DNA from 2 places in the Actinomyces lilanjuaniae genome. Region 2 is predicted to be linked to the other one. Evidence: riboswitches for the same ligand, from Rfam matches in the RefSeq annotation. Region 2 holds a riboswitch; the other holds the start of a gene.

Region 1 (5,647 bases), 940 kb from region 2:
GACCCTCTCGGAGATCTTCCCGCTGAAGATGCGGGCCTTCGGCATGGGCCTGTCCGTCTTTGTCCTGTGGATGACCAACTCCTTCCTGAGCCGCTATTTTGACAGCATCCTGGCCGCAGTCGGCCTGTCCTGGTCCTTCATCGGCTTCGCCGTCCTCAACGCCGTCGCCTTCACCTTCTTCTTCCTGTTCGTGCCCGAGACCAAGGGCCGCACCCTGGAGCAGCTGGAGGAGGACGTCATGAGCGGTGAGCTGTTCAATCGGAGCAGGGGCTAGCGTGCCTGCGCTCACGTGCGGAGCGCCTCGTCGTCGCTAGCCGCCACTGGCTGCCTGCCCCCGGGGACCAGGTCCCCGGGGGCAGGTTGTGCACCAGCAGCCGCCAGGCGCACCAGTCTGCCAGTCGGCTCTGCGCGGCAACGCCTCGGAGCCACACCAGACCGCGTACACACGTATGTAACACCACAGGTGGCAGCGGGGGGTAGCCTGTACCTCTTGCGTGGGCGGCTCCAGCGTCGGTGCCGCTCCTCCGCCCATCCCCTGACCCGAGGTACCGTGATGACCACAACGACCTATGAAGCGATCGCGATGATCATCTACTTCGTCGGGATGATCATGATCGGCCTGTGGGCCTACACCCGCACCACTGACATCGACGACTACATGCTGGCCGGCCGTGGGCTCAACCCCTTTGTCGCCGCCCTGTCAGCAGGAGCCTCGGACATGTCCGGCTGGCTGCTCATGGGCCTGCCTGGGGCGCTGTACCTGTCGGGGCTGGTCGAGGCCTGGATCGCTGTCGGCCTGACCGTGGGCGCTCTGGCCAACTGGCTCCTTGTAGCACCGCGCCTGCGGACCTACACCGAGGTCGCCGGCAACGCCATCACCGTCCCCAGCTTCCTGGACAACAGGCTGCACGACTCCCGGCACCTGCTGCGCTGGGCCTCGGGCCTCATCATCCTGGTGTTCTTCACCTTCTACGTCTCCTCGGGGATGGTGGCCGGAGGCACGTTCTTCGAGTCCTCCTTCGGCATGGACTACCGCCTGGGTATGACGCTGGTCGCGGCTATCACGGTGATGTACACCCTGGTGGGCGGCTTCCTGGCCGTGTCGTGGACGGACCTGGTCCAGGGGCTCATGATGGTCTCGGCGCTCATCGCCGTGCCTGTGGTAGGCGTCGTCCACGTCGGCGGCCCGAGCGCGGTCCTTGACGCGGTGCGCGAGGCTGATCCCAGCTACTGGACCCTGGTGGGCCCGAGCGTCTCCGTCCTCGGCGTGGTCTCGGCTCTGGCCTGGGGCCTGGGCTACTTCGGCCAGCCCCACATCATCGTGCGCTTCATGGCGATCCGCTCTGCCCGGGAGGCGCTGCGCGGTGGTGTTATCGGCATCAGCTGGATGCTGTTCGCCGTCCTTGGGGCTATCGGAACCGCTGTCGTGGGGGTGGCTGTCTACCAGCACGACACCCAGCAACTGGCCAACCCGGAGGCAGTCTTCATCACCCTGGGCCAGCTGCTCTTCCACCCCCTAGTTGCTGGGTTCATGCTGGCTGCCATCCTCGCCGCGATCATGTCCACGATCTCCTCCCAGCTCCTGGTGACCTCCTCAGCGCTCATCGAGGACCTCTACCGCACCGTGCGCACGTCACAGCCCTCCGCCTCGCACCTGGTCATCGCCTCACGTGTCTCTGTCCTGGGTGTCGCCGTCGTAGCCGCACTCATGGCGTGGACCCCTAGCGACACGATCCTGTCCCTGGTTGCTTTCGCCTGGGCGGGCTTCGGAGCCTCCTTCGGCCCGACTGTCCTGCTGTGCCTGTACTGGAAGCGCCTGACCTCCTGGGGAGCCCTGGTCGGCATGGTCACGGGTGCGGTCCTCGTCGGGGTGTGGGGCAACCTGGCGGGAGGTCCCGGTGGCATCTTCGACCTCTACGAGATCCTCCCGGGATTTGTCGGGAACCTGGTGGTGGCCTGGGCCGTGTCGCAGGCAGGAACGCCTGAGCCCTCGGTGGAGGCCGAGTTCGACAAGGCGGTCGCCGCAGCTCGCGGGTGAGCGCTTCTCACTTGTCCTGACGCGCCCGGTCGGCTACTCTCCCTGGGAGCACGTGCTCCGGGGTCGGTGAAAGTCCGAGCCGGCGGTAACAGTCCGCGACCCAGGAGCTGGTCCGAGCAGACCGGCTCCTGGCTGAACCGGTGGAACTCCGGTACCGACGGTGAGAGTCCGGATGGGAGGAGGCACGAGGCGCAGGCAGTAGCCGCCCCACGGTGGTCTCTACGCACGGCAGCAGGGCTGCCTCGCGAGCCCCTGGGGACGGGCCAGCCTCCCTGGAACACTCCCTCCCGGACGCGCCTGCCGGGGAGCACCCGCCCCCCGGACGATCCAGGAGGGAGGAAGCGGTGGCCACCCTGACCACGCTGTCGGCAGTGCCGAGGACGTCAGCACGTCATACGGAGCCAGTGGAGCCTCCTCAGCCCGGGGGAGGGTACGCACGCCCGTCCTCCCGTGGTCCGTGGCCCAGCCTGCTCCTGGGCCTTGTGATCCTTGTGGCCTGGTACGTCACGACAGCCTGCGGCGTGGTGCCCCAGATGCTCCTGCCCGGCCCGTCTGAGGTGGCGCAGCGCCTGTGGCTGTCCGTGCGTGAGGCCGGGCTCCTGGGCTACGCCTGGGTCACGCTGCGCGAGGCTGTGCTGGGATGCCTGGCCGCGTCGGCCTGCGCGCTGCCGCTAGCCTGGGGACTCCACCACTGGAGCCTGTTCTCCCGGGCGCTCCTGCCCTACGTGGCGGCCAGCCAGGCTGTTCCTGTCGTGGCGCTGGCACCCCTGCTCGTGCTGTGGGTGGGGTACGGGACGCTACCCGTGGTGCTCCTGTGCGCCTTCATGGTCTTCTTCCCTATTACCGTCAGCGTCCTGCTGGGGCTGCGGGGCCTTGACGCCGACGTGGTTGACGCGGCTCGGCTCGACGGCGCCCACGGGCTGTCCATGGTGGTCTACATCGAGCTGCCCATGGCGCTGCCAGCCGTGCTGTCAGGTGCCCGCACGGGGTTCACCCTGTCGGTGACCGGTGCCGTGGTCGGCGAGATGGTCATGGGCGGTCAGGGACTGGGAATGGCGCTGTCCTCCCAGCGCGACGCGGTGGACACCACGGGGCTGTTCGCCACGATTGTCCTGCTGTGCGGCCTGGCCTCGGCAATTCACTGGATCCTCTACGAGCTGGAGCGGCGCAGCCGCACCGTCAGTGCCCTGCGCGGTCGCCGTGCCACGTGACGGGGCGGAGGCTGGCAGCAACCCGCCCGCCCACGAGCCAGCGCGCAGGCACGCCTGCACGCCCCTACCTACCCGGAGGAGACAGCATGACCCCCGACACGACCCTTGACATCATCGGTCACCCTACGACCCGTCGTCGCCTAGTCGGCACTGCAGGTCTTCTGCCCGCAGCGGTGGCTCTGGCCGCCTGCGCCGACGGCACGACCAGCCGGTCCGGCACAGGCGCTACGGCCTCGGCCGGAGAGGGAGGCCTCGTGATCGGACTGACCTACACGCCCAGTATCCAGTTCGCCCCCTTCTACATGGCGCTGGCGGAGGGCCACTACGACCCCGGTGTGAGCCTGCGTCACCACGGTGCCAGCGAGGGGCTCTTCGACGCGCTTGCCGCAGGCAGCGAGCAGGTGGTTGTCGCGGGTGCCGACGAGGCCGTCGTCGCCGCCTCCAACGGCTCGGACCTGGTGGTGGTCGGCGGGTTCTACCAGGTGCATCCTGCCTGCATCATCGTGGCGCAGGACTCACCTGTCTCCACGCCTGCCGACCTTGAGGGCAGGAGCATCGGCATACCGGGACGATTCGGGGAGAGCTGGTACGCCCTCCAGGTTGCCCTGGACGCTGCCGGCCTCAGTGAGGACGACCTCACCATCACGGAGATCGGTTACACCCAGCAGGCCGCCCTGGTGGGTGGCCGGGTGGACGCCATCATCGGCTTCTCCAACAACGACGCCGTCCAGATCCCCCAGGCAGGCACACCGGTGCGTACGGTAGCCGTCGCTGAGGAGGTCCCCCTTGTCGGGGCTTCCGTGGTGACCACCGGCGCAGTCCTTGACGAGCGCAGGGACGAGCTAGCCCGGCTGGTCAGTGCCTCGGTGGCGGGCATGGAGGCCTTCGTCGACGACCCTGACGGCGCCGTGTCCGCGGCCAGGGACTATGTGCCCGACCTGGCTGACCCCTCGCGTGCCGCTGAGGCTCGCGAGGTCGCCGTCGCCACCGCAGAGCTGATCCGTCCTGGGACGGACACGCCGGTAGGGGCGCTGTCCAGCCAGAGCGTGGCACAGATGCTGGGTTTCCTGGAGACGCATAGCCTTCTGGGCTCCACCGCCACCGAGGTCGCGTCCGTGTGCGACCCCCTGGTACAGGGGTGAGGCCTGCCGGCAAGCAGCGATCACAACCGACAGGCCAGGAGCGAGGACACCAGGACGGCGCGCGCGCCCACCTCGTAGAGCTCGTCCATGACACGGTTGGCCTCCCTACGCGGCACCATGGCGCGCACCGCGACCCAGTCGGGGTTCTGCAGCGGTGAGACGGTAGGGGACTCGATACCCGGGGTGATCTGCGCGGCCAGGTCCAGCCTGTCGGCAGGGACGTCGTAGTCCACCAGGACATAGGTACGTGCCCTGAGCACACCCTGGAGACGGCGTACCAGTGTGGCCAGCCCCGGCTCGTCCTGGAGCTGTCGGGTGGTAATGAGCACAGCCTCGCTGGTGAGGATCGGGTCCGCGAAGGTCTCCAGGCCTGCGGCGCGCAGGGTGGTCCCGGTCTCGACAACGTCAGCGATGAGGTCGGCGACTCCCAGGTACACCGAGGACTCCACGGCACCGTCCAGGTGGACGGTCTGCGCCTGGACTCCATGAGACTCCAGGTACTGGCTGACCAGGACGTCGTAGGAGGTCGCCACCCGCTTTCCCTCGACGTCAGCCAGCGTGGACATCGTTCCTGCAGGTGCAGCGAACCGGAAGGTGGAGCGGGCGAAGCCCAGGGGCAGGTGCTCCACGGCGTCCACGCCGGAGTCCAGGAGCAGGTCCCGTCCCGTGATGCCGGCGTGGACGGTTCCCTGGCCCACGTAGACGGCAATGTCCCTGGGACGCAGGAAGAACAGCTCGACCTCGCTCGCCTCATCGAGCACCACCAGCTCGCGGCCGGAGCGCCTGGTGCGGTAGCCGGCCTCGGTGAGGAGGGTGACGGCGGGCTCCGACAGGGAGCCCTTGTTGGGGACAGCGATGCGCAGCACAATGATCCTGACTACTTGGGACGACGTAGGCGCGGCAGCCGGGGCCACCGAGACCGCCGACACGACGGGCAGAGCGGGAGAACAGGCAGAGCGGTGGGACCTGGGCGAGGCGTCACAGGTAGCGGTAGACGTCCTGGAGCGTGTATCCCTTGGCGACCATCATGACCTGGAGGTGGTAGAGGAGCTGGCTCATCTCCTCGCAGGCGGCCTCGTCGGACTCGTGCTCGCAGGCCATCCAGGCCTCAGCAGCCTCCTCGACAAGCTTCTTGCCGATGAAGTGCACGCCGCGGTCCAGCTCCTCCACCGTAGCGGAGCCCTCGGGACGGGTAGCAGCCTTGTGCTCTAGCTCGGCAAACAGGTCCTCAAAGCTCTTCATAGGCACAGGCTAGC
Region 2 (5,647 bases):
GCCACGACTCCCGCCATGGTCAGGGCTGCTGAGGCCGCCTCGTAGCCCTTGTCCTCACGTGATCCGGGCAGTCCCGCACGATCCAGGCCCTGCTCCTGCGTGTCACAGGTAAGCACCCCGAAGCCGATCGGCGTGCGCTCGTCGAGAGCCACCCTCGTCAGCCCCTGGACCGCGGCCTGGCAGACGTAGTCGAAGTGAGGGGTACCACCGCGTACCACCACGCCCAGCGCCACCACCGCGTCACTGGCGGCACAGACCGCCTGAGCGGCCACGGGCAGCTCAAAGGTCCCGGGGACCCGCACCACCCGCGCCACGGCACCCGCGTCGGCCACCGCCCGCAGCGCCCCGTTGAGGAGGCCGCCCATGATCGTGTCGTGCCAGCTCGCCGCCACGACCGTCACGACCACGGGCGAGCCGTCATCACGCCTTCCGTGGCTCGCGTCCAGCCTGCCCTCAGGTGCCCCAGATCCTGCCATTGCCGCTCCTTAGTCTCGCTGTCTCCCTAGGTCACGCTTGTCCGTCACCGGTTGTCTGCCGACGACATCGACCCCGCTGCCGACCTGGCGTCGGCCGTCTGCTGCGTCCCTGCCGACGACCGCGCTACCCCACTGTCCTGCCGCCTGGTCGTGCCGCCCGACGATCCCCGGCCCAGGTGGGTCAGGTGGTGGTGCATGCGGTCACGCTTGGTTCGCAGGTAGCGCAGCGACTCGGGGTGGGCTCCCACCTCGATCGGCTCACGTCCCACCACCTCGATCCCCTCGGCCTCCAGGGCTGAGACCTTAGAGGGGTTGTTGGTGAGCAGACGCACACGGGTCAGCCCCAGCGACCGCAGGATATCGGCTGCCGTGCTGTAGGTCCGCGCGTCAACCGGAAGCCCCAGGACCTCGTTAGCCTCAACCGTGTCCGCGCCGTTGTCCTGCTCGTGGTAAGCCCGCATCTTGTTGACCAGGCCGATCCCCCGCCCCTCATGGTCACGCAGGTAGATCACCGCCCCACCCTGCTCCTGGACCATCTCCAGGGCGCGGTCCAGCTGGCGGCCACAGTCACAGCGCCGGGAGCCCATGACGTCTCCGGTCAGGCACTCTGAGTGCACACGCACCAGCGGCACCGAGCCCGGCTCCGTCACGGGTGCGGTCAGGCTGAGATGCTCCGAGGAGCCGGTCCCCCAGGCGACTGCGGTGAAGACGCCGTGCTCTGTCGGCAGCCTGACAGGAGGTGCTGTGAGGGGTGCCCGGCCACCCGGGGCCCGGGCACCCCTCACACCACCCTGCGCCTCCCCGATCCCGCGGGCCGGGGCACCAGCCTCTTCCACGTCCCCGACAGCCCTGCGGTACTCCTGAAGACGGGCGATGGAGACCACGGCTAGGTCGTGCTCGTCCGCGAAGGCGCGCAGCGCCGCAGCACGCATGAGGGAGCCGTCGTCGTTGACGAGCTCGCCGATGGCCGCCACCTCCTCCAGCCCCGCCAGGCGGCACAGGTCCACGGCAGCCTCGGTGTGCCCGGCACGCTCCAGGACGCCGCCGGCCCGCGCGACAAGGGGCAGGACGTGGCCGGGCCTGATGAGGGCCTCCGGCCCCGTCCGGGTGTCCAGCAGGGCACGTACCGTCAGGCACCGGTCGTGGGCACTGATACCGGTAGTCGTACCGGCCCGCGCGTCGCAGCTGACGGTGTAGGCCGTGCCACGAGGGTCCTCACCGTCCTCGACCATGACAGGTAGTCGCATTACCCTGGCCCGCTCAGCGGTCAGCGGGGCGCAGATGAGTCCCGAGGTGTAGCGCACGAGCATGCCCATGGTCTCAGGGGTTGCCCGCTGGGCGGCAAGGACGAGGTCGCCCTCGTTCTCACGGGCCTCGTCGTCTACCACGACGACGGGCCGCCCCTGGGACAGCTGCGACAGTACCCGCTCCATGCTGCTGTCCACAACGCCTGCCATGTCGCCCTCCACGTCACCGAGGTCCTGCCGCTTACTGTGCTCCCCGCCGTGGTCCCGGCTACGCTCCTCGCTCACCGCTGCACCCCCTGCACCTGAAGCATCCGCTGAAGGTACTTGGCCAGGACATCGGTCTCGATGTTGACACGGTCACCGCTCTGGAGCCCGCCCAGCCTGGTGGCCTCCAAGGTCGCCGGCACGAGGCCGACCTCGAACCATGGTTGCTGGGCACCCGCAGGGCTGACAGCAGTCACCGTCAGAGACACACCGTCAACGGCGACGGCTCCCTTCTCCGCCACCTGGTCCTCAATCCGGGCAGGCATGCTCACCCGCAGCCGCGTCCACGCCCCCTGCGGGGCGATCTCCGCCACCGCCCCCGTGGCGTCGACGTGCCCCTGGACCACGTGCCCGTCAAGACGTGCCCCGGCAGGCAGGCACCGCTCCAGGTTGACGACGTCGCCGGGACGCAGTGCCCCCAGGGTGGTACGCACCAGGGTCTCCTCCATCAGGTCGGCGCGAAAGACGTCGGCACGGCCGGTGGCTGACGTCTGGCCGGTGTCGGCCAGGGCGGTCAGGCACGCGCCGTTGACGGCCAGGGACCCCCCGGTCTCCAGGTCGGACGCTAGCCCGTGGGTGTCGATGACAAGACGAGTCACCCCCGCCGTGTGGTCGGGGACGAGGTCCAGGACAGTCCCCTGGCCCGTCACGATTCCTGTGAACACGAGGCTCTCCCTCCTTAGGCTCCTTGCTTGGCTCGTTGATCTCGGCTCGCACGCTGCGGGCCGCACACCGCCCAGCCCGCCCCCTCCTACAGCACGCGCCTGCACAGAGGCTCGACCTGGCACGCTGAAGAAGCGCCTAGGCGGGCACGGACGGGACAGCGGGGGCAGGCGGGACCCGCTCGACCGGGGAGAGCTCCAGGAGCACGTCCTCTCCGAGCCTCACGGGCTCGCGGTCAAGCTCCAGCCTCCGCGCCTGGGTCAGTGTGGTGACGCCGATGTCTGCCACCGAGGCCGCGCCCGCACCCAGGAGCAGCGGCGCCTGGTAGACGACGAGGGAGTCAACCAGGTCCTGAGCGAGGAAGGCCGTGGTCACGCGGGCACCACCCTCCACCAGCAGGTGGCGCACCCCCTGCCCGGCCAGCTGGGCGAGGGCCTCATGAGGGTCGCGGGTCCTCAGGTGGCACCACCGGCCTGAGCGCAGGGCGGCACCAGGAGGCACCTCGGTGGTACCCATGACGACTCTCAGCGGCTGGTCCGGCAGGTCACGCCCCTGGGGGTCCCTGGCGCTTAGTCGAGGATCGTCGGCCAGCAGCGTGCCGGTCCCCACCAGGACGGCGTCGCAGCGGGCGCGCAGCTGGTGGGCGTGGGCGCGGGCCTGGACGCCCGTGATCCACTGGGAGGTGGCGTCGACCGCCGCCGTACGCCCGTCAAGGCTCTGGGCAACCTTGGCCGTGACGAACGGGCGGTCCTGCGCCACCGCGCGCAGCCACCGGTGGTTAAGGCTGGCCGCCTCCCGGGCGAGCAGCCCGCTCACGACACTGAGCCCGCAGCGGCGCAGGGCCTGGGCACCTCCACGGGCCCGTGGAGTGGGGTCCTCGGTGGCGTAGACGACCCGGCGCACCCCCGCCTCCAGGATGGCCTGCGTGCACGGCCCGGTACGGCCGTGGTGGTGGCAGGGCTCAAGAGTGACGACGACAGTGGCACGACTGAGATCGTTACCCGCCCGACGGGCCTGGGCCAGCGCCTCCACCTCGGCATGGGGCGCTCCGGCGCCGCGGTGCCACCCCAGGGCCGCCACACGGCCCTCGGCAAGGACGGCTGCCCCGACCAGGGGGTTCGCACCGCGCTGACCGGTACGGGCGGCGTCCAGGGCGGCCCGCATGGCCTCCTCCTCAGCAGGAGTCCACGCAGCCTGTGAGGAGGACGAGGTCGTCGCTACGTCCATGATCTCCCTTACCGCCGTGACTGGTCCGCGGAAACGGGAGGACACAACGGGGCCGTACGCGCCTGGCACCGGTGCCAGCTGGCACTACGTCAGGCATCCCCTCCAGGCACGCCCACTCAGGACCACCTGTCAGCACCACCTGGCGCCAGGAGGCACAGTCCGACCCCACCATGCTCCTCCCATCCAGACTGTGACTGTCGGTTCTGGAATCTCACCAGATCGGCCGACGTGACTACTCCACGTCGGGTCGCGGACTATGACCGCCGGTACGGAATTGCGCCGTCCCCGGAACATGACGGCCCTAGTATGGCACGAACCCCAACGCCACCAATGTAATATATGCCACGTTGAGGATGCTGACGGAGACTAGGCGTCTGGAAGACCTCTCCGAAGACGGCAACCCGGTCAGCAGGCGCAGCGCACCGGCGCGGGCAGGGAGAAGACACGCTCCTCCCGGCCCGCGCACGTCAGCCAGCCCACCGCCAGACAGGTGCGGCGGCTCAGGGACCGCCCACGACCCAGGTCAGGCAGCGGCCGACTCCTGCTCAGAGGCCTGGCTGTCCTGGACGCCGCGCCGCCTCAGGGTCGCGCGCGCGGACTCGACGAGAAGAACGAAGCCGGCGCCCATCTGGATGCAGTCCTTGATCACCAGCCGCCCCCGTCCCGACAGATAGGGGAACCCGAGGTCGGAGTCCGCCAGGCCCTCAGCAGGGGCCGACACCCAGGTCTCCGGAGTGGTGATAATGAAGGACAAGGTGATGACAGAGAACCCGATGACACCGAGCGCACCGAGCATACCTAGCTCCGGCCGGATCCAGTGCGCCGCGACAAGCAGGCCGATGGCGACAATCGTGACACCGATGAAAATTGAGACCGGGTAGGTTGAGTTGGCCTCGTGCCAGGCCCGGTTGGCCTCGTTAAGGACGCCCTCGGCGTTCATGTGCGGCTTGTAGCCGTCAGGGTCACCGATCATCCAGCGCATGAAGGGGGAGTTGGCGATAAAGGGAATGATTCCGTCAGCCTCGTAGCGGAACCACTTCAGGCCGCCGATCCACACGAAGACGATAACGACGCCGATACGCAGCAGCGTCAGGGACAGGCGCTCCAGGGAGACGAATCGGCGCGCGACCGACTCAATGAGACCGGAGCCGGCGGCAGTACTAGCGGTCATCAGGCAACTCTTTCTGTCGTCGAAATGTCTCACGAAAGACTCAGGGCCGCTCACGGGAACCCGAGCCCGTGAGCGGCCCTCATGGTAGGGCGGGAGAGCATGGAGCGCTAACCTGGGCGAGGTGAGGGCCAACACAGTGCACACCGTTTCTGCCTGCACCTGTTCTTCAGGGCACATTTCCCGTTGACACCTCCGCGAAACATTTCTCTGTCGACCCCGACATTGCGCGTAAAAAGCATCCTCTGCACAAAAGCACACCCTGCCACGACGTCGGTGGAAACATGACCGCGCCAGCGCGCCCCGCGCCCTGGTCGAAACCGCCCTCCCGCCAGCTACCTGCCCCCGCCCCCACCGTGCGGGAGCCAGCAGGCAGACCGCCCAACCAGTAGTACCAACCAGTAGTAACGTAGCGACCCGGGTCCCGACGAGACCGGGGCACCGCCCAGGACCACTAACCCCACAAACCGACCTCCACAAGGAGCCCCCTTGCCCAGCCACCCGCCCAGCCATGCCGCAGCCCCTGAGCCCCCGGCCCGCCCCACCCGCAGCGCCCGACCTCCCTGGTCGGCAACCTCCTGCGCGGAGCCCTCATCGGCACC

Evidence for each region. A riboswitch is a leader RNA that binds a small molecule or an ion and turns the genes downstream of it on or off. The one in region 2 is predicted to bind FMN.
Region 1: linked by a shared signal. The riboswitch ahead of D5R93_RS06555 (ABC transporter permease) and the one ahead of ribD (bifunctional diaminohydroxyphosphoribosylaminopyrimidine deaminase/5-amino-6-(5-phosphoribosylamino)uracil reductase RibD) in region 2 are both predicted to bind FMN.

What each region holds. Positions count from the first base shown of each region.
Region 1 is NZ_CP032514.1:1,529,225-1,534,871, forward strand. Features, by position in the region: gene D5R93_RS06545 (sugar porter family MFS transporter) at 1-274, shown strand, start outside; gene putP (sodium/proline symporter PutP) at 554-2,038, shown strand; FMN riboswitch at 2,088-2,227, shown strand; gene D5R93_RS06555 (ABC transporter permease) at 2,521-3,249, shown strand; gene D5R93_RS06560 (ABC transporter substrate-binding protein) at 3,336-4,391, shown strand; gene hisG (ATP phosphoribosyltransferase) at 4,412-5,257, opposite strand; gene D5R93_RS06570 (phosphoribosyl-ATP diphosphatase) at 5,370-5,633, opposite strand.
Region 2 is NZ_CP032514.1:2,471,675-2,477,321, forward strand. Features, by position in the region: gene ribH (6,7-dimethyl-8-ribityllumazine synthase) at 1-476, opposite strand, end outside; gene ribA (GTP cyclohydrolase II) at 521-2,008, opposite strand; gene D5R93_RS10625 (riboflavin synthase) at 2,005-2,652, opposite strand; gene ribD (bifunctional diaminohydroxyphosphoribosylaminopyrimidine deaminase/5-amino-6-(5-phosphoribosylamino)uracil reductase RibD) at 2,789-3,877, opposite strand; FMN riboswitch at 4,045-4,174, opposite strand; gene D5R93_RS10635 (DUF417 family protein) at 4,401-5,048, opposite strand; gene D5R93_RS10640 (DUF368 domain-containing protein) at 5,557-5,647, shown strand, end outside.